3 regions of the Serratia marcescens subsp. marcescens ATCC 13880 genome follow, and region 2 is predicted to be linked to each of the others. Evidence: predicted binding sites of a transcription regulator. Region 2 holds the regulator's gene; each other region holds the start of a gene.

Region 1 (6,461 bases), 520 kb from region 2:
GCGGAGCCCAGCTCCGCGCCCTGAGAAATGAATGCGATGAATGAGTCCAGCATCGTCAACCTCCAGAGTGTGCGACACGATCATACTGCGCCCGCACCGGCTGTAAAGCCTGCGGTTGGCGTTTTTTTGTGCGCCGGACTGCGTTTTTCATCATCCATCCCCGTTCCTATTCCATACCCAGCTCTTTAAGCTTGCGGGTGAGGGTATTGCGCCCCCAGCCCAGCAGGCGCGCGGCTTCCTGTTTGTGCCCCTGGGTATGGCGCAGGGCGGTGGTGAGCAGCGTGCGCTCCATTTCCGGCTGGGCTTCCGACAGCAGGTTTTGATGACCGGAACGCAGCGCGCGATCGGCCCACTGCGCCAGCAGCGTGGCCCAGCTGTCCGGCAGACTGTGGCTGGGGCTCTCCGGCGCGGCGGTTTCGAACAGCTCACCCGGCAGATCCTGAATCAGCACTTCCTGCCCGGCGGCCATCACCGTCAGCCAGCGGCAGGTGTTCTCCAACTGGCGCACGTTGCCCGGCCAGGGCAGGCGGGTCAGCGCAGTTTCGGTTTCCGGATGCAGGTTCTTGGCCTCGACGCCCAGCTCTTTGGCGGCGATCTGCAGGAAGTGGCGCGCCAGCCGCGGGATGTCTTCACGGCGCTCGCGCAGCGGCGGCAGGTGTACGCGGATCACGTTCAGGCGGTGGAACAGATCCTCGCGGAACTTGCCTTCCTGTACCCGCAGCTCCAGGTTCTGGTGCGTGGCGGCGATGATGCGCACGTCGACCTTCACCGGCGCATAGCCGCCGACCCGGTAGAACTGGCCGTCCGCCAGCACCCGCAGCAGGCGCGTTTGCACGTCGAGCGGCATATCGCCGATCTCGTCGAGGAACAGCGTGCCGCCGTCGGCCTGTTCAAAGCGCCCCTGGCGGATTTGGTTAGCGCCGGTGAAGGCGCCTTTCTCGTGGCCGAACAGCTCGGACTCGATCAGATCCTTGGGGATGGCAGCCATGTTCAGGGCGATGAACGGCGACTTGGCGCGCGGGCTGTGGCGGTGCAGCGCATGCGCCACCAGCTCCTTGCCGGTGCCGGATTCGCCGTTGATCAGCACGCTGATCGACGAACGCGAGAGCCGGCCGATGATGCGAAACACGTCCTGCATCGCCGGCGCCTCGCCGATGATGTCCGCCGCCGGATCGCTGGCCGGCTGGCTGCGCACCGGCTGCTGCTGTTCCTGATAATGGCTGATGGCGCGCTCGACCAGCGCCACCGCTTCGTCGATGTCGAACGGCTTCGGCAGGTAGTCGAAGGCCCCTTGCTGATAAGCGCTGACGGCGGCGTCCAAATCCGAATGCGCGGTCATGATGATCACCGGCAGCATCGGGTGACGCTGTTTGATCTGCTTGAGCAGCGCCAGACCATCAATGCCCGGCATGCGGATATCGGACAGCAGCACGTCGGGGGTTTGCGTGGCCAAGGCTTCCAGCACGTCATTGCCGCCTTCGAAGGTGGCGCAGCTCAGGCCCGCGCCGGTGAGCGCGCGCTCAAGCACCCAGCGGATGGAGCTATCGTCATCGACGATCCAGACTATCCCTCGTTGCATTGCAAACCTCACTGACGAATGGGCAGGTAGACCGAGAATTCGGTATGACCTGGCCAACTGTTGAATTCAATTTTTCCGCAATGCTGATCGATCAGATTGCGGGCGATGGATAATCCCAGGCCGGTACCGCCTTCACGGCCGCTGACCATCGGGTAGAACAGCGTGTCCTGCAGCTGCGCCGGCACGCCGGGGCCGTCGTCTTCGACGTCGATGCGCGCCGCCAGTCGGTAGCGGGTACCGTGCAACGTAATCTGAAACGCGGTGCGGGTGCGCAGCGTGATGGTGCCGCCCGCCTCGCCCAGCGCCTGCAGCGCATTGCGGGTGATGTTCAGCAGCACCTGTTCTATCTGATCCGGGTCATGAGCCATTTCCGGCAGACTCGGATCGTAGTCGCGCACCAGCGTGACGTTATCCGGCATTTCCAGCGACACCAGTTGGCAGACGCGCTCCGCGACCTGATGAATGCTCTGGGTAATATGCTGGCCGGGCCGCTGCGGCCCGAGCAGACGATCCACCAGATTGCGCAGCCGATCGGCCTGCTCAATGATCACCTTGGTGTATTCGGTCAGCGCCGGATCGGGCAGCGCCTTGGCCAGCAGCTGCGCCGCGCCCCGCAGGCCGCCCAGCGGGTTTTTGATTTCGTGCGCCAAACCGCGCACCAGATCGCGGGCTGCTACCTGTTGGGCATGCTGCAGCTGTTCCTGGCTCAGGCGGCGCTGATTGTCCATCGGCGCCAGTTCGACCAGGATATAGCCTTCCGGCAGCGCCTGAGCGGTCAGGGAAAGGATATGCGCGCGGCCGTCGACCACCAGGGTCACTTCGTTATCGGTGAAGCCCTGCCCGGCGCGCAGGCTTTCGCGCATCAAAGAGACGTTCAGCGAAAAATAACCGAGCAAATCGGGCAGCGGCGTACCGAACAGCTTGCGGGAGCTTTGCGCCAGCAGCTGCTGTGCCGCCGGGTTGGCGTAGTGAACCGCCAGTGAGTCATCCAACAGCAGGATGCTGTTGATGAGTGAATTGAGGATCTGCCCAGCATCGGGCAGCTTGCCAGTTGCCATACAGCAGACTCCTGCACCTTTTTAGTGCATCTATCCTACTCCATCCGGGATCGACACGGTATGGAATAGTTTTGCAGAAAATACGGTGGAGAAAAAAACCCATCCGAAGATGGGCTGAAAGTTTCCACGGCAACAAAAAAGCGATAACAAAAATTGTGGGCGCCGTCCGCCAGGGCAGACGGCGCGGGTAGAACTTAGACGCTGTAGTACAGTTCGAACTCGACCGGGTGTGGCGTCATGCGAATGCGGTCCATCTCTTCTTTGCGCAGTTCGATGTAGGCATCGATCGCATCGTCGGTGAACACGCCGCCGCGGGTCAGGAACTCGCGGTCTTCGTTCAGTGCGGCCATCGCCTCGTCCAGCGAGCCGGCCACTTTTGGGATCTCGGCTTCTTCTTCCGGCGGCAGGTCGTACAGGTTTTTGTCCATGGCGTCGCCAGGGTGGATCTTGTTGATGATGCCGTCCAGGCCGGCCATCAGCAGCGCGGCGAAGCACAGGTATGGGTTAGCCGCCGGATCCGGGAAGCGGGCTTCGATGCGGCGCGCTTTCGGGCTGGCGACCACCGGGATACGGATGGACGCGGAGCGGTTACGGGCGGAGTAAGCCAGCATCACCGGCGCTTCGTAGCCCGGCACCAGACGTTTGTACGAGTTGGTGGTCGGGTTGGCCAGCGCGTTGATCGCCTTGGCGTGCTTGATGATGCCGCCGATGTAGAACAGCGCGGTTTCAGACAGGCCGCCGTATTTGTCGCCGGCGAACAGGTTGGTGCCGTTCTTGGACAGCGACATGTGGCAGTGCATGCCGGAACCGTTGTCGCCGAACATAGGCTTCGGCATGAAGGTTGCGGTTTTACCAAAGGCGTGCGCCACGTTGTGCACTACGTACTTGTAGATCTGAATTTCGTCGGCTTTCTTGGTCATGGTGTTGAAGCGGGTCGCCACTTCGTTCTGACCGGCGGTCGCCACTTCGTGGTGGTGCGCTTCAACCACCAGGCCCATCTCTTCCATGGTCAGACACATGGTGGAACGCAGATCCTGCGAAGAGTCGACCGGTGGAACCGGGAAGTAACCGCCTTTCACCGCCGGACGGTGGCCTTTGTTGCCGCCGTCGTATTTTGTGCCGGAGTTCCAGGCGCCTTCGATATCGTCGATCGCCACGTGGGAACCGCGGATGCTGCTGCCGAAGCGGATGTCGTCGAACAGGAAGAACTCAGGCTCTGGCCCGAACAGCACGGTGTCCGCGATGCCGGAGGAGCGCAGGAAGTCTTCGGCGCGTTTGGAAATGGAGCGCGGGTCGCGATCGTAGCCTTGCATGGTGCCCGGCTCGAGAATGTCGCAGCGAATAATCAGCGTAGGTTCTTCGAAGAACGGATCCAGAACCGCCGTGCTGGCGTCCGGCATCAGCACCATGTCAGATTCGTTGATGCCCTTCCAACCACCGATAGAGGAGCCGTCAAACATTTTACCTTCTTCGAAGAAGTCGGCGTTTACCTGGTGAGCCGGGATAGTCACGTGCTGTTCCTTACCCTTGGTGTCAGTGAAACGCAGGTCTACGAATTTCACTTCATGCTCATTCAGCATCGTCAAAACGTGTTCAGCGGACATACTTAACTCTCCCGGTTTATCATTGTCGTCGTCGTGGAACGAATCTGTGGAACTGGCTTTTTTTCGCCTTGAAAAGACTAAAGCGAAAAGCGTGCCAACTTTTAAAAAAGGCTTTCATCGCCTTTCTGCGCGGGTTTTACCCAACCCCAGTATGCACCATCAGTGATAAATTGCACCGAAGTGGTGCAATCGGAGTGAGTGAGGGCACTGAAATGGTGCAAAAGTGCAACGATTGCGGCTTTTTGCACCGTGAAAGGGATCACAAACTGACCGGTACGCGGTTGTTTATAAGAGATGGTTGTGATCTTGTTTAGTCCCTCGCTTAATACGTGTACAATAGCGCGCTATTTCTAATGCCCGAGGCAAAGCTGTGATCGAAAATTTGCGTAACATCGCCATTATTGCCCACGTTGACCATGGTAAAACCACCCTGGTTGATAAGCTGCTGCAACAATCCGGTACTTTCGGAGAGCGTGCGGAAGCCACCGAACGCGTAATGGACTCCAACGATTTGGAGAAAGAGCGTGGGATTACCATCCTCGCAAAAAACACCGCCATTAATTGGAACGGTTACCGCATCAACATCGTGGATACCCCAGGACACGCCGACTTCGGCGGCGAGGTAGAGCGCGTGATGTCGATGGTTGACTCGGTGCTGCTGGTTGTGGATGCAATGGATGGCCCTATGCCGCAAACCCGCTTCGTGACCAAGAAGGCCTTCGCCAATGGTCTGAAGCCGATCGTGGTCATCAACAAGGTTGACCGCCCTGGCGCGCGCCCTGACTGGGTTGTGGATCAGGTGTTCGACCTGTTCGTGAACCTCGATGCGACCGACGAGCAGCTCGACTTCCCGATCATCTACGCTTCTGCGCTGAACGGCATCGCCGGCGTCGACCACACCGACATGGCGGAAGACATGACCCCGCTGTATCAGGCGATCGTCGACCACGTGTCTGCGCCGCAGGTTGAGCTGGAAGCGCCATTCCAGATGCAGATCTCCCAGTTGGACTACAACAACTACCTGGGCGTTATCGGCATCGGCCGCATCAAGCGCGGTAAAGTGAAGCCGAACCAGCAGGTCACCATCATCGACAGCGAAGGCAAAACTCGCAACGGTAAAGTGGGTAAAGTGCTGGGTCACCTGGGTCTGGAGCGTATCGACAGCACCCTGGCGGAAGCGGGCGACATCATCGCCATCACCGGCCTGGGCGAGCTGAACATCTCCGACACCATCTGCGACACCAACGCCGTAGAAGCGCTGCCGGCGCTGTCCGTCGACGAACCGACCGTCACCATGTTCTTCAACGTCAACACCTCGCCGTTCTGCGGTAAAGAAGGCAAGTACGTGACGTCGCGTCAGATCCTTGACCGTCTGAACAAAGAGCTGGTGCACAACGTGGCGCTGCGCGTTGAAGAAACCGACGATGCGGACGCCTTCCGCGTATCCGGTCGTGGCGAGCTGCACCTGTCGGTGCTGATCGAAAACATGCGCCGTGAAGGTTTCGAGTTGGCGGTTTCCCGTCCGAAAGTTATCTTCCGCGAAATCGATGGCCGCAAGCAGGAGCCATTCGAGAACGTGACGCTGGATATCGAAGAGCAGCATCAGGGTTCCGTGATGCAGGCGATGGGCGAGCGTAAAGCCGACCTGAAAAACATGGATCCGGACGGTAAGGGCCGCGTGCGTCTCGACTACGTGATCCCAAGCCGCGGTCTGATCGGCTTCCGTAACGAATTCATGACCATGACTTCGGGTACCGGTCTGCTGTACTCCACCTTCAGCCACTACGACGACGTGCGTCCGGGCGAAGTGGGCCAGCGTCAGAACGGCGTGCTGATCTCCAACGGCCAGGGCAAAGCGGTCGCGTTCGCGCTGTTCGGCCTGCAGGATCGCGGCAAGCTGTTCCTGGGCCACGGTGCGGAAGTGTATGAAGGCCAGATCATCGGTATTCACTCACGTTCCAACGACCTGACCGTAAACTGCCTGACCGGTAAGAAGCTGACCAACATGCGTGCTTCCGGTACTGACGAAGCGACTACCCTGGTTCCGGCCATCAAAATGACCCTGGAGCAAGCTCTGGAGTTCATCGATGACGACGAACTGGTAGAAGTGACGCCAACCTCGATCCGTATCCGTAAGCGTCACCTGACGGAAAACGATCGTAAGCGTGCCAGCCGCGGTCCAAAAGACGCTTAATCGCTGATTGAGTGTCTCATGCTTAG
Region 2 (6,461 bases):
AAACGGGAGGGCTACGTTATGGGAGGGGCGGAGGCAACACATGCGCCGAGGCGACGCATGGGGAGAGTCTCAACGACTAATCTTCATCAAACCCGGAGTTGAACAGCTCGACCACCGCCGCCAGCGCGTTGACTTCGTCGGGGCCGGTCGCTTCGACTTCGATATGCCGGCCCTGGGCGGAGTCCAGCATCAGCAGCGCGATGACGCTGCTGGCTTCGGCCTCGGTGCCGCTTTCGTTGCGCAGCATCACTTCCGCATCGAAGCTTTGCACCAGTTCGAACAGCTTCATCGCCGGGCGCGCGTGCATGCCCAGTTTGTTTTTGATTTCAACCGTCTGTTTGACCGTCATTGTTTACGCTTTTCCAGCGTGCGGTGGCGCGACTGCACGTTCTTGCCGCGCGAGCGGAAGTAATCGGCCAGCTGTTCCGCCACGTACACCGAGCGGTGCTTGCCGCCGGTACAGCCGATGGCGACCGTCAGGTAGCTGCGGTTGTTGGTTTCCAGCATCGGCAGCCATTGCTCCAGGTAGCTGCGGGTCTGGTAGATGAAGTTGTGCACTTCGGTATGGCGATCGAGGAACGACGCTACCGGCTTGTCCAGACCGGTCATCGGCCGCAGCTTCGGATCCCAGTGCGGGTTCGGCAGGAAGCGCACGTCGAACACGTAGTCGGCGTCGATCGGGATGCCGTGTTTGAAACCGAAGGATTCGAACACCATGGTCAGTTCGCGCTCGCGCTTGCCCAGCAGGCGGGTGCGCAGCATTTCGGCCAGTTCGTGCACCGACATTTCCGAGGTGTCGATAATCAGGTCGGCCCGCGAGCGCAGCGGTTCGAGCAGATCGCTTTCTTCGTCGATCGCGCTTTCCAGCGACAGGTTTTTGCTGGAGAGCGGATGCAGGCGGCGGGTGTCGCTGTAACGGCGGATCAGCGTGTTGCGATCGGCGTCGAGGAACAGCAGCTGCGGTGAGAAGCTGTCCGGCAGCTGAGTCATCGCGTATTCGAACACTTCCGGCGATTCCGGCATGTTGCGCACGTCGATGCTGACCGCTGCGGAGATATTGCGTTCCGCCAGCGTATTGGCGAGCTGCGGCAGCAGGACCACCGGCAGGTTGTCAACGCAGTAAAAACCCATGTCTTCCAGCGCCCGCAAGGCGACGGATTTTCCGGAACCGGAACGGCCGCTGACAATCATCAGCACCATGTGGCAACTCCCCTGGCATCGCGGCGGCGTTCATCGCCACCGGTGGAAACTTTGTTATTCCGGCCGCAGCCGGATCCATCATCGTGAAACAGTAACGTTATCCGGGCTGGAAGTCACGCCGGCCGGGCATCACTCGGTGATGATTTGGTAAAGTTCTTCGTCGCTTTGCGCGGCGCGCAGGCGGCGACATACGGTTTTGTCGGCCAGGCGTTTGGCGACCAGCGACAGGGTATGCAAATGGGTTTTGCACTGATCGGCAGGCACCAATAGCGCGAACAGCAGGTCGACCGGCTGGTTGTCGATAGCGTCGAAAGCGATGGGTTGGTCGAGACGGATAAACACGCCAACGGCCCGCAGTGTGTCCTCTTCCAGTTTGCCGTGGGGAATGGCGATACCGTTGCCGATACCGGTGCTGCCCATGCGTTCCCGGGTGAGAACCGCGTCAAACACCACCTGCGAAGGCAGATTGAGCTGTTTGGCGGCCAGTTCGCTGATAATTTCCAAAGCCCGCTTCTTGCTGGTGCAGTGTACCGAGCTTTTGGTGCACTCGATGTTTAACACCGAGCTTAATTGCATATATTCGTTGTTCATCTCATCTTCACTTAAAACCGCGCCGCCGGGCGCGCCCGGCAAGGCGGTTTTTCGTCGGTTTTAACCCTGATTACCGTTCGGCGCGTCACCCATGCGGGTCACGCGCCGAAGGGTGAGGCGGCGACGGATGCCGCCTCATGGAATGGGTTAGGGTGTCAGTGTTGCTTCAATTTGTCTTTATGTTTGTTCAATTGACGTGCCAATTTGTCGATCAGCGTATCAATTGCGGCATACATATTCTCGTCTTCCGAGGTGGCGTGCAACTCGCCTCCATTCACGTGCACCGTTGCTTCCGCAATTTGCTGCACTTTTTCCACACTTAATACAACATACACCTGATTGATGCGATCAAAATACTGTTCGAGTTTGGCGAACTTGTTGTTCACGAACTCGCGCAACGGATCGGTGATTTCGATGTGGTGTCCGGTAATGTTGAGCTGCATAGTGTCTTCCTTCTCAATAGAGGTCAAACCAACTGTTTACGCTGGTTCGACGGCGGGATGGACAAAGACTCTCGGTACTTGGCGACGGTGCGCCGCGCCACGATGATCCCCTGATCGGCGAGCAGGGTGGCCAGCTTGCTGTCGCTGAGTGGTTTGGCGGGGTTTTCCGCCGCAATCAATTTCTTCACCAATGCGCGGATCGCCGTCGAGGAGGCTTCGCCGCCGCTGTCGGTATTCACGTGGCTGGAGAAGAAATATTTCAATTCGAAAATGCCGCGCGGGCTGTGCAGAAACTTCTGCGTGGTGACGCGCGAGATCGTCGATTCATGCATCTCCACGGCCTGGGCGATATCCGCCAGCACCATGGGTTTCATAAACTCTTCGCCTTGCTCGAAGAACGCCTGCTGCTGATCGACGATGCAGCGGGTGACCTTCAGCAGCGTCTCGTTACGGCTCTCCAGGCTTTTAATCAGCCACTTGGCTTCCTGCAGGTTGCTGCGGATGAACTGGCCGTCGGCTTCGCTGCGGGCGCTGTTGCCCAGCGCTGCGTATTGCTGATTGATCTTCAAACGCGGCACGCTGTCGCCGTTGAGCTCGACCGTCCATTTGTTCTGCGTCTTGCGCACCAGCACGTCCGGGATCACGTATTCCGATTCGCCGGTATTGATCGACTGCCCCGGGCGCGGATCGAGCGACTGAATCAGCAGCATCGCTTCTTTCAGTGTATCTTCTTTTAGCCGGGTTGATCGCATCAGGCTGCGAAAGTCATGGTTGGCCAGCAGATCCAGATGGTCGCTGATGATCAGCCGCGCTTCGGCCAGGTAAGGGGTGTCTTTGGCGTATTGGGAGAGCTGCACCAGCAGGCAATCGCGCAGATCGCGCGCGGCGACGCCGATCGGATCGAAACGCTGCACGCGCTTCAACACCGCCTCGACTTCCTCGAGGGTCACGTTTTCGTCGCCCAGGCTTTCCAGAATGTCTTCCAGCGGCACGGTGAGATAGCCGGTGTCGTCCACCGCGTCGACGATGGAGGTGGCGATGGCGGCGTCGGTATCGGAAAACGGCGTCAGATCCACCTGCCACATCAGGTAATCCTGCAGCGTTTGGGTGGTCTCGCCCTGATAGACCGGCAGCTCGTCGTCGCTGTAGTCGGTGCCGGTGCCGGACGGCGTGCCAGCGGTGTAGATCTCATCCCAGGTGGCGTCCAGCGGCAGCTCTTCCGGCATGTCTTTCTGTTCCAGCGCCTCGCGGGTATCGAGCCCCTCGGTCTCCTGGGTTTCTTTGGCGTCGATTTCGTCGTGCAGATCGGTCTGTTCAAGCAGCGGATTGCTCTCCAGCGCCAGCTGGATCTCTTGTTGAAGCTCAAGCGTGGACAACTGCAGCAGGCGGATCGCCTGCTGGAGCTGAGGAGTCATGGCCAGCTGTTGACTGAGCCTGAGTTGCAAACCTTGCTTCATAGTTTTCTGTCTACTTCCGTTAACGGTGTCGCCCCGCAGGGCGCGCCGGCGTTTAGAGGCGGAACTCTTCGCCCAGATAAACGCGTTTAACCTGCTCGTCGGCCAGAATAGCATCCGGCGTGCCGTGGGCAATCAGTTTGCCCTGGCTGACGATGTAGGCGCGTTCACATACGTCCAGCGTCTCGCGCACGTTGTGGTCGGTGATCAGCACGCCCAGGCCGCTGTCACGCAGGTGCTCGATGATTTTTTTGATGTCGATAACGGAAATCGGATCCACCCCGGCGAAGGGTTCGTCCAGCAGAATGAATTTCGGGTTGGCCGCCAGCGCGCGGGCGATTTCGACGCGGCGGCGTTCACCGCCGGACAGCGCCTGGCCGAGGCTGTCGCGCAGATGGGAGATATGGAACTCTTCCATCAGTTCTTTGGCGCGGTCTTCGCGCTGTTCGCTGGTGAGGTCGGGGCGAATCTCCAGCACCGCCATCAGGTTGTCGTACACGCTCAGGCGGCGGAAGATCGACGCTTCCTGCGGCAGGTAACCAATGCCGCGGCGCGCGCGGGCGTGCAGCGGCAGCAGGCTGATGTCTTCTTCGTCGATCACGATGCGCCCGGCGTCGCGTGGCACGATGCCGACCACCATGTAGAAGGTGGTGGTTTTACCGGCGCCGTTCGGGCCGAGCAGGCCGACGATCTCGCCGGATTTCACTTTCAGGCTGACGTCTTCGACAACTTTACGGCCCTTGTAGGCTTTCGCCAGGTTTTCTGCGATGAGTGTTGCCATAAGTGATTAGTTACTCTTTTTTTGCTCGTTTTTGTCTTGCAACTGCGACGGTACCAGAACCGTTGTCACGCGTTTGCCTTTATCGCTAAACGCCTGCATTTGCTGCTGTTGCACCAGATAGGTGATGCGATCGCCTTTCACGTTGCTGTCGAGCTGCTCCAGATAGGCGTTGCCCGTCAGGGTCACCAGCTGGGTCGCCACGTCGTAACGCACTTTCTGCGCGTGGCCTTTGACCGGCTTGCCGCTGTCCTGCATCTGGTAGAAGGTTACCGGGTTGCCGAACGCTTCAATATAGGTCTTATTCTGATCTCCGCCCGGGCGGGTGACGACCACCTTGTCGGCGCGAATATCGATGGTGCCCTGTTTGATCACCACGTTGTCGGTGAAGGTGCTGACGTTGCTTTGCATGTCCAACGACTGCTTGAGCGAGTCGATGCTGACCGGCTGGCTGGAGTCGGATTTCAGCGCCAGAGCGGGGGCGCTGGCGGCCAAAACTAAGCTGCCGAGCAACAGGTTACGGAGTTGTTTTTTGGTTCTGAATTTCATAGTTGGTCTTAACCTTATCAATCAGCTCAGCGGTTTTGGTCCGCAGGTTCCCACGCATTTTCATGCCGTTAGAGGTAAAATTGGTCCCGTAAAGCGTGACTTCGTCATCGGAGGTGACGTCTTGGGTGACCAGGTTTACCTGAGCGTTGTCCGTCTTAATTTTTTCCAGCTGCGAGGTGGTGGTCAGGCTGTTCACCTCGACGTGACCATACAGATACAGCATTCGGTCTTTAGTCAGTTTGGCGCGATCGGCGCGAACTGACCAGGTGGCCACCGCATTCTCATCGAACAGCGTCATCACCGGCTGGGTGAACCAGCTCAGCTCGCCGGCGGTGTAATACTTCGCGTCTTCCGCCACCAGTTTGTAATTCAGCTTGCCGGCCGGGTTGTACACCACGGTGACCGTGTGCTGGCTCTGGTAGGTCGGATCCTGATCGTTGACCGGGCCAGGGGCCGTGTCGTCGCTGAAGTCCGTCATGTTCCAGCCGATCAGCGCCAGAACGATCACCGTCAACAGGATGGTGATCCACAGTTTGGTTTTACTCATATCGACAGCCCTTTGGCGTCCTCCAGCTTATTTTGAGCCAAAAGAATGATGTCGCACAGTTCGCGCACCGCGCCGCGGCCGCCGGCAATGCGGGTGACGTAGTGGGCGCGCGGCGTCAGCAGCGGGTGGGCGTCCGCCACCGCGACCGCCAGGCCGACCTGCGCCATCACCGGCCAGTCGATCAGGTCATCGCCGATATAGGCGACCTGATCCGCCGTTAACGACAGTTTATCCAACAGTTCGCGGAAGGCCAAAAGCTTATCGGATTGCCCCTGATACAGATGGGTGATGCCGAGCGTCTGCGCGCGATCTTCCAGCAGCTTGGCGGAGCGACCGGTGATGATCGCCACCTCGATGTCCGAGGTTTTCAAGCAGCGGATGCCGTAACCGTCGCGCACGTTGAACGCCTTCAGTTCTTCACCGTTGTTGCCCATGAAGATCAGGCCGTCCGACAGCACGCCGTCAACGTCGCAAATCAACAGGCGGATGTTCCCGGCACGCGCCATAACCTCTTGTTCTACCGGCCCGTAGCAGGTTTCTACCATACCCATTCCGTTCTATTCCTTAATTAAACGACGCCGGCGCGCAGCATGTCATGCATATGTACCACACCCAGCAACTGGTCGCCATCGGCAACCAGCAGCGCGGTGATGTGGCGTTGTTGCATCAGGTTCAATGCATCGACCGCCAGGAGGTTGGGGCGCACCCGCACGCCGCCCGGCGTCATGACATCGGCGATCTTCGCCTCGTGCAGGTTGATGCCCATGTCGAACACCCGGCGCAGGTCGCCATCGGTAAAGATGCCGGCGATTTTCATCAAATCGTCGCAGATCACCGTCAGGCCCAGATTTTTGCGGGTAATTTCCAGCAACGCGTCGCGCAACGAGGCGTCGGCGCTG
Region 3 (6,461 bases), 1.7 Mb from region 2:
GGTGATGGGCATTTATCAATATTACAGCACGCCGATCGTGCGCCGGGTGCGCAGTTATCTGGCGGACATCAACGACGGTTTCAACGAAGTGATCAACGGCATGGGCGTGATCCAGCAATTCCGCCAGCAGGTGCGCTTCGGCGAGCGCATGAGCGCCGCCAGCCAGTCGCACTATCTCGCGCGCATGCAGACCCTGCGGCTCGACGGTTTCCTGCTGCGGCCGCTGCTCAGCCTGTTTTCGGCGCTGGTGCTGTGCGGTTTGCTGATGTTGTTCGGCTTCAGCGGCGAAGGCGTGATTGGCGTCGGCGTGCTCTATGCCTTCATCAACTACCTGGGGCGTTTGAACGAACCGCTGATCGAGCTGACGTCACAACAGTCGATCCTGCAGCAGGCGGTGGTGGCCGGCGAACGTATTTTCGAACTGATGGATCGCAGCCAGCAGAGCTACGGCGCCGACGATAGTCCGTTGGCCGGCGGCCGTATCGATATCACCGATCTGAGCTTCGCTTACCGCGCGGACAAAAAGGTGCTGCAGCATATTTCGCTGTCGGTGCCGTCGCGCGGCTTCGTGGCGCTGGTCGGGCACACCGGCAGCGGCAAGAGCACCTTGGCTAACCTGCTGATGGGTTATTACCCGGTCAGCGAGGGGGAAGTGCGTCTCGATGGCCGCCCGATCTCCAGCTTGTCGCACCGCACGCTGCGCCAGGGCGTGGCGATGGTGCAGCAGGATCCGGTGGTGATCGCCGATTCGGTGCTGGCCAACGTCACGTTGGGGCGCAATATCGAGGAAGACGCCGTTTGGCGGGCGCTGGAAACGGTGCAGCTGGCGGATCTGGTGCGCGGCTTCCCGCAGGGTATCCACACCCGCCTGGGGGAGCAGGGCAATAACCTGTCGGTCGGGCAGAAACAGCTGCTGGCGATGGCGCGGGTCTTGGTGCAGGCGCCGCAGATCCTGATCCTCGACGAGGCGACCGCCAATATCGACTCGGGCACCGAACAGGCTATCCAGCGCGCGCTGCGTGCGATCCGCGAGCACACCACGCTGGTGGTGATCGCCCACCGGCTGTCGACCATCGTCGATGCCGATTCCATTTTGGTGCTGCATCGCGGCCAGGCGGTGGAGCAGGGCAACCATCAGCAGTTGCTGGCGCAGCAGGGGCGTTACTACCAGATGTACCAGCTGCAGTTGGCGGGCGAACAACTGGCGGAAGCGGTGCGCGAGGAGAGCCAACCCGCCTGAACATGGGCCGCGCTCGCGGCCCTTCTTTCTTTCCAACGCACCATAAGCAGGCAAACCATCTGGGCCACGCCCCCTTTCTGCACTTTTTCGACGCGATGCGCACCAAATCGGTGCGCATTATTTAACCTATCCAAGGTGTCGGTGCCGTGCCGCCTCGCGGCTGCGCCCGCGTGCCCGCTAATCCGCTGAATCGCCCTGCAAAATTAAATTTGGCACAGCCCTTGCTACATATGACGCGTACCAGGGGTGAGTTTGGGCTTAATTCGTGGAGGGGCAATATGAAGCTGGTGACCGTGGTAATCAAACCGTTCAAGCTGGAGGACGTGCGCGAGGCCTTGTCCTCCGTGGGCATTCAGGGGTTGACCGTAACCGAAGTGAAGGGCTTTGGCCGCCAGAAGGGGCACGCCGAGCTGTATCGCGGCGCCGAATATAACGTCAACTTCCTGCCCAAGGTCAAAATCGATATCGCCATCGCCGACGATCAGTTGGATGAAGTGGTTGATGTGATTAGCAAAGCCGCTTACACCGGCAAAATCGGCGACGGCAAAATTTTCGTTGCCGAATTGCAACGCGTGATCCGCATTCGCACCGGCGAAACCGACGAATCGGCACTGTAACCGCGAACTCAGTTAAGTGATGGGGATGATTGATAATGAAAAGACTGTTATCCATGTTGGGCCTGAGTTCGGTAACCCTGGTTCCTTCTTTGGCCCTGGCCGCCCCGGCGGTCGCCGATAAGGCCGACAACGCCTTTATGATGATCTGCACCGCGTTGGTGCTGTTCATGACGCTGCCGGGCATTGCGCTGTTTTACGGCGGTCTGCTGCGCGGCAAAAACGTGCTGTCGATGCTGACGCAGGTCACCGTCACCTTCGCGTTGGTCTGCGTGCTGTGGGTGCTGTATGGCTACAGCCTGGCGTTCAGCGAAGGCAATGCGGTGTTCGGCGGATTCGAGACGGCGATGCTGAAAGGCATCGGCATCGACAGCGTCACCGGCAGCATCAGCCAGATGATCCACGTCGCTTTCCAGGCCTCCTTCGCCTGTATCACCGTGGCGTTGGTGGTGGGCGGCTTCGCCGAACGCATTCGTTTCTCGGCGGTGCTGATCTTCGCGATCCTGTGGTTCACGCTGTCTTATCTGCCGATCGCGCACATGGTGTGGGGCGGCGGTTACCTGGCCGCCGACGGCGCATTGGACTTCGCCGGCGGCACCGTGGTGCACATCAACGCCGCCAGCGCCGGGTTGATCGGCGCCTACCTGATTGGCAAACGCGCCGGCTTCGGTAAAGAGGCCTTCAAACCGCACAACCTGCCGATGGTGTTTACCGGGGCGTCCATCCTGTATATCGGCTGGTTCGGCTTCAATGCCGGTTCCGCCAGTGCGGCCAACGGCATTGCGGCCTTGGCATTCCTCAATACCGTGGTTGCCACTGCGGGCGCCATTCTCTCCTGGACCTTTGCCGAGTGGGTGCTGCGCGGCAAGCCTTCATTGTTGGGCGCCTGCTCCGGCATGATCGCCGGGCTGGTTGCAGTGACGCCGGCGGCGGGCACCGTGGGGGTGGGCGGGGCGTTGATCATCGGCCTGGTGGGCGGCGTTGCCGGCCTGTGGGGCGTCGTGACGCTGAAAAAATGGCTGAAAGTGGACGACACCTGCGACGTGTTCGGTGTGCACGGGGTGTGCGGCATCGTCGGCTGCCTGTTGACCGGGGTGTTCACCGCCTCTTCACTGGGCGGCACCGGTTACGCCGAAGGGGTGACGATGGGCCATCAGGTCTGGATCCAGCTGGTGAGCGTGCTGATCACGCTGGTGTGGTCGAGCGTCGCCGCCTTTATCGCCTTCAAGATCGCGGGCGCGATGGTTGGATTGAGAGTGCCGGAGGAGCAGGAACGCGAGGGGCTGGACGTCAATAGCCACGGCGAGAGCGCCTACAACCAATAAGGCTCAAAGCAGGGCAGTGCGCTAAAGACTAAAATAATGATGAAGCCAAAAGGGGCGATGGAAACATCGCCCCTTTCTTTATGCTGCGGATCAGGCGTCGCGTTGGCGAATCACCCCTTCCTGCACGGTGGTGGCGACCAGTACGCCGTCGCGGGTATAAATCTGGCCGCGCACAAAGCCCCGTGCGCCGGAGGCGGAGGAGCTCTCCACCGCGTACAGCAGCCAGTCATCCATGCGGAACGGACGGTGGAACCACATTGAGTGGTCAATGGTGGCCACCTGCATGCCCGGCTCGAGGAAACCGACGCCGTGCGGCTGCAGCGCCGTCGGCAGGAAATTAAAGTCCGACGCGTAGCCCAGCAGATATTGGTGGATGCGCTGATCGTCCGGCATGCTGCCGTTGGCGCGGAACCACACATAGCGATGCGGTTCTTCCACGCTGCCTTTCAGCGGGTTATGGAATTTCACCGGGCGCATTTCGATCGGCTTCTGGCCGATAAATTTTTCGCGCACTTTTTCCGGCAGCATATGCGCCAGCTTCTGGGCGATCTCTGATTCAGACAGCAGCCCTTCCGGCGGCGGCACGTCCGGCATCAGGTTCTGATGCTCGAAGCCCGTTTCCGGACTTTGGAAGGAGGCGGTCATATAGAAGATAGGTTTGCCGTGCTGGATGGCGCTGACGCGGCGCGCGCTGAAGCTGTTGCCGTCGCGCAGGGTTTCCACGTCGTAAACGATAGGTTTGCTGCTGTCGCCCGGGCGCAGGAAGTAGCTGTGGAACGAATGCACGCTGCGCTCGTCCGGCACCGTCTGTTTGGCGGCGTACAACGCCTGGCCGACCACCTGCCCGCCGAATACCTGGCGCAGCCCCAGATCTTCACTCTGACCGCGGAACAATCCTTCTTCGATTTTCTCCAGATCCAGCAGATCGAGGAGGTTTTGCAATGCCTGGCTCATAAAGTTGTTACCTTTCTAATAATCATTTTGCGCAGTGTGCGGAATATCACGGCGCGGCGTCAACATTTTGCGTTAAGGGCCGATGAGAATGCTCTTAATCATGGACGCCGTGGGCTGCTTAAGTGATTAATAGGCGGGGTAAAGTGGATTTATCAGTGTTTTGTGCTAGGTTTAATAGGTGAGGTGGTGAAAGCCACCAACATGTTGATAATAAAAAAGGAGACCGATCCATGAAACTCTGGCAAATCGTAGGCGGTGCCGCGGCACTGACGATCACGCTGGCAGGATGCGCGCAAAAGAGTGCCGATGTGCCTACACAGGCGGCCGGTAACCCGGCGGCTGCGCAAACGCAGATTCAGGGCCCGGCGGTGACAGGTTCGGTTAATATACGTCAGCGCATTGCGCTGCCGCCGGACGCCGTACTGACGGTCACCCTCTCTGACGCTTCGCTGGCAGATGCGCCGTCCAAAGTGATTGCACAGCGCGCGGTACGTACTGAAGGGCAGCAGGCGCCATTCAGCTTTACGCTGCCGTACAACCCGTCCGACATCCAACCGAATGCGCGCATCATTCTGAGCGCGGCGGTGACGGTCAACGGGCGCCTGATGTTCATTACCGACACCATCCAGGAAGTGGTTAACCGCAACGGCACCCGCGCCGATCTGCTGCTGGTTCCGGTTCAGGGTGTGCCGATTCAGGCTGCGCCAACCGCCATGCAGTAAACTTACTGCGGTACAGCAAGATGAAATCAACAGCCTTTGCGCTTCGGCCAAAGGCTGTTTTGTTTTACCAGCGCCAGCCGTAGCGTTCGAAATCGACCGTGCTGTGCGGGCCGAAAATTATCCCCTCCGCCAGCAGTGCCTGCCGTTGCCGTTGAAAATCCTCCCCCTGCTGCGAGATCTGTCCGTGCCGGTTGATCACCCGGTGCCAGGGCAGCGTGCTGCCTTCGGGCAAACGCCGCAGCACGCCGCCAACCTGACGCGCGGCGCGCGGCGAACCGGCCAGCCGGGCGACTTCACCGTAAGTGGTGACTTTGCCGAACGGGATGGCGGCCACGATATGGAAAACCCGCTGGCTGAAAGAGGCGTCTTCTGGTTGCATATTGCTGTTCCTGCACGAGTCAAAACCCAGGCGAAGAGTGTGCCACAGCGCAGGTGGGTAAGAAAACAGCGGTTGGCCCCGGTTGGCTTGCTATTTGGTGGGGCATCGCCGATAATGCCCACCGCTTCAGAGTACAGAAGCCGTCAATGGGGGCCCTGTTGGTTCTCCCGCAACACTAACTTGTGAACTCGGTCAGGTCCGGAAGGAAGCAGCCGCAGCAGGTGACGTGTGTGCCGGGATGTAGCTGGCAGGGTCCCCACCCATTTGGGCTTCGCCAATCCGCGCTTTTGTCACCTCTCTTCCACGTATCTATTATCCATTTCTGTCATCAGGCAGAGCGACACGCATTTCTTTTCTTCTCGCCCTTAATTCTTTTGGATAATGAATTAGCGGTGCTGGGGTGAAGGCATAGTGAGGCGGCCGATGAGGTAACCTGTCTCGATTAAAAAAGAAAATTGTTTCCGGACAATATTATTATCGAAAGAGGGAACGTAAATGAAGTTTTACTGTCAATAGGAAAAGTACGTATTTAACTTGAACATTGAGGCCGATAAAAGCATCGGCTCAACGCGTTGGGGGGCTGATTATCTGACATATTTCCAAACGGAGGTGGGGATTTTGTCATACAGTTTGTTCATGGTGAGCTCTGCCAGACGGTGATCGGCCGCTGAGTAAAACAGCTCCAGTTCATCATCGGAAAGCTCGTACTTATTTTTCTCAATAACACGTTCGAGAGTATCAATCGTGGTGCATTTACGTAAACGCATCAGATAGTCGGTTTTAGTCATGGTGGCCTTTAGTTTAATAACCGTAAAATAGCTTGGGAATAATTATCCCCTAAGTTTTCATTGTCGTACAGATGTCCTCTCCTGAGAACATTCTGAATAATCTCGCCTTGGTTTTTTGCCAGCGGCGCAGGTCGGAATCATTGATACCATAGCTGCTGAACAGCGTATAGGTATCGTCGAGATATTCTTCGACTAACTCCGACAGGTCAGATTCGTCCATGTATTTAATTTTATAACTCATCACAAACGAAGCGATATGTTCGATCAACTCATTAAGCTGCAGGTTGACGGAGGACGTCGGATCGTTGACCCACCCATGATGACTGTCTCCCAGGGTAGCGATACCTTCATCATACAAATTTTCGCACAAGAATTTGAGCTGAGCAATGTCGTGCCGCTTAGGCGAATACTCATCCATATCATCCCCTCCGTAAGTCTT

What was found. Region 2 encodes sigma-54, which starts transcription at its own class of promoters, with help from an activator protein. Its sites were predicted from a motif close to GTTGGCACANNTTTCGCTNT; they were not measured.
Positions count from the first base shown of each region.
Region 1: glnA (glutamate--ammonia ligase) is a predicted target of sigma-54. The motif match lies at 4,321-4,340, and genes of this name have one in related genera.
Region 3: glnK (P-II family nitrogen regulator) is a predicted target of sigma-54. The motif match lies at 1,449-1,468, and genes of this name have one in related genera.

Region 1 is NZ_CP071238.1:5,043,138-5,049,598, reverse strand. Features, by position in the region: gene J0F90_RS24115 (YshB family small membrane protein) at 1-53, opposite strand, end outside; gene glnG (nitrogen regulation protein NR(I)) at 167-1,579, opposite strand; gene glnL (nitrogen regulation protein NR(II)) at 1,588-2,637, opposite strand; gene glnA (glutamate--ammonia ligase) at 2,832-4,241, opposite strand; gene typA (ribosome-dependent GTPase TypA) at 4,612-6,435, shown strand.
Region 2 is NZ_CP071238.1:4,527,902-4,534,362, reverse strand. Features, by position in the region: gene npr (PTS phosphocarrier protein NPr) at 77-349, opposite strand; gene rapZ (RNase adapter RapZ) at 346-1,200, opposite strand; gene ptsN (PTS IIA-like nitrogen regulatory protein PtsN) at 1,330-1,791, opposite strand; gene hpf (ribosome hibernation promoting factor) at 1,947-2,234, opposite strand; gene rpoN (RNA polymerase factor sigma-54) at 2,258-3,691, opposite strand; gene lptB (LPS export ABC transporter ATP-binding protein) at 3,744-4,469, opposite strand; gene lptA (lipopolysaccharide ABC transporter substrate-binding protein LptA) at 4,476-5,015, opposite strand; gene lptC (LPS export ABC transporter periplasmic protein LptC) at 4,984-5,562, opposite strand; gene kdsC (3-deoxy-manno-octulosonate-8-phosphatase KdsC) at 5,559-6,113, opposite strand; gene kdsD (arabinose-5-phosphate isomerase KdsD) at 6,131-6,461, opposite strand, start outside.
Region 3 is NZ_CP071238.1:1,102,012-1,108,472, forward strand. Features, by position in the region: gene smdB (multidrug efflux ABC transporter permease/ATP-binding subunit SmdB) at 1-1,240, shown strand, start outside; gene glnK (P-II family nitrogen regulator) at 1,519-1,857, shown strand; gene amtB (ammonium transporter AmtB) at 1,893-3,179, shown strand; gene tesB (acyl-CoA thioesterase II) at 3,270-4,133, opposite strand; gene J0F90_RS05155 (YbaY family lipoprotein) at 4,364-4,855, shown strand; gene J0F90_RS05160 (MGMT family protein) at 4,920-5,234, opposite strand; RNA gene ffs (signal recognition particle sRNA small type) at 5,391-5,487, shown strand; gene J0F90_RS05170 (HHA domain-containing protein) at 5,819-6,022, opposite strand; gene tomB (Hha toxicity modulator TomB) at 6,072-6,440, opposite strand.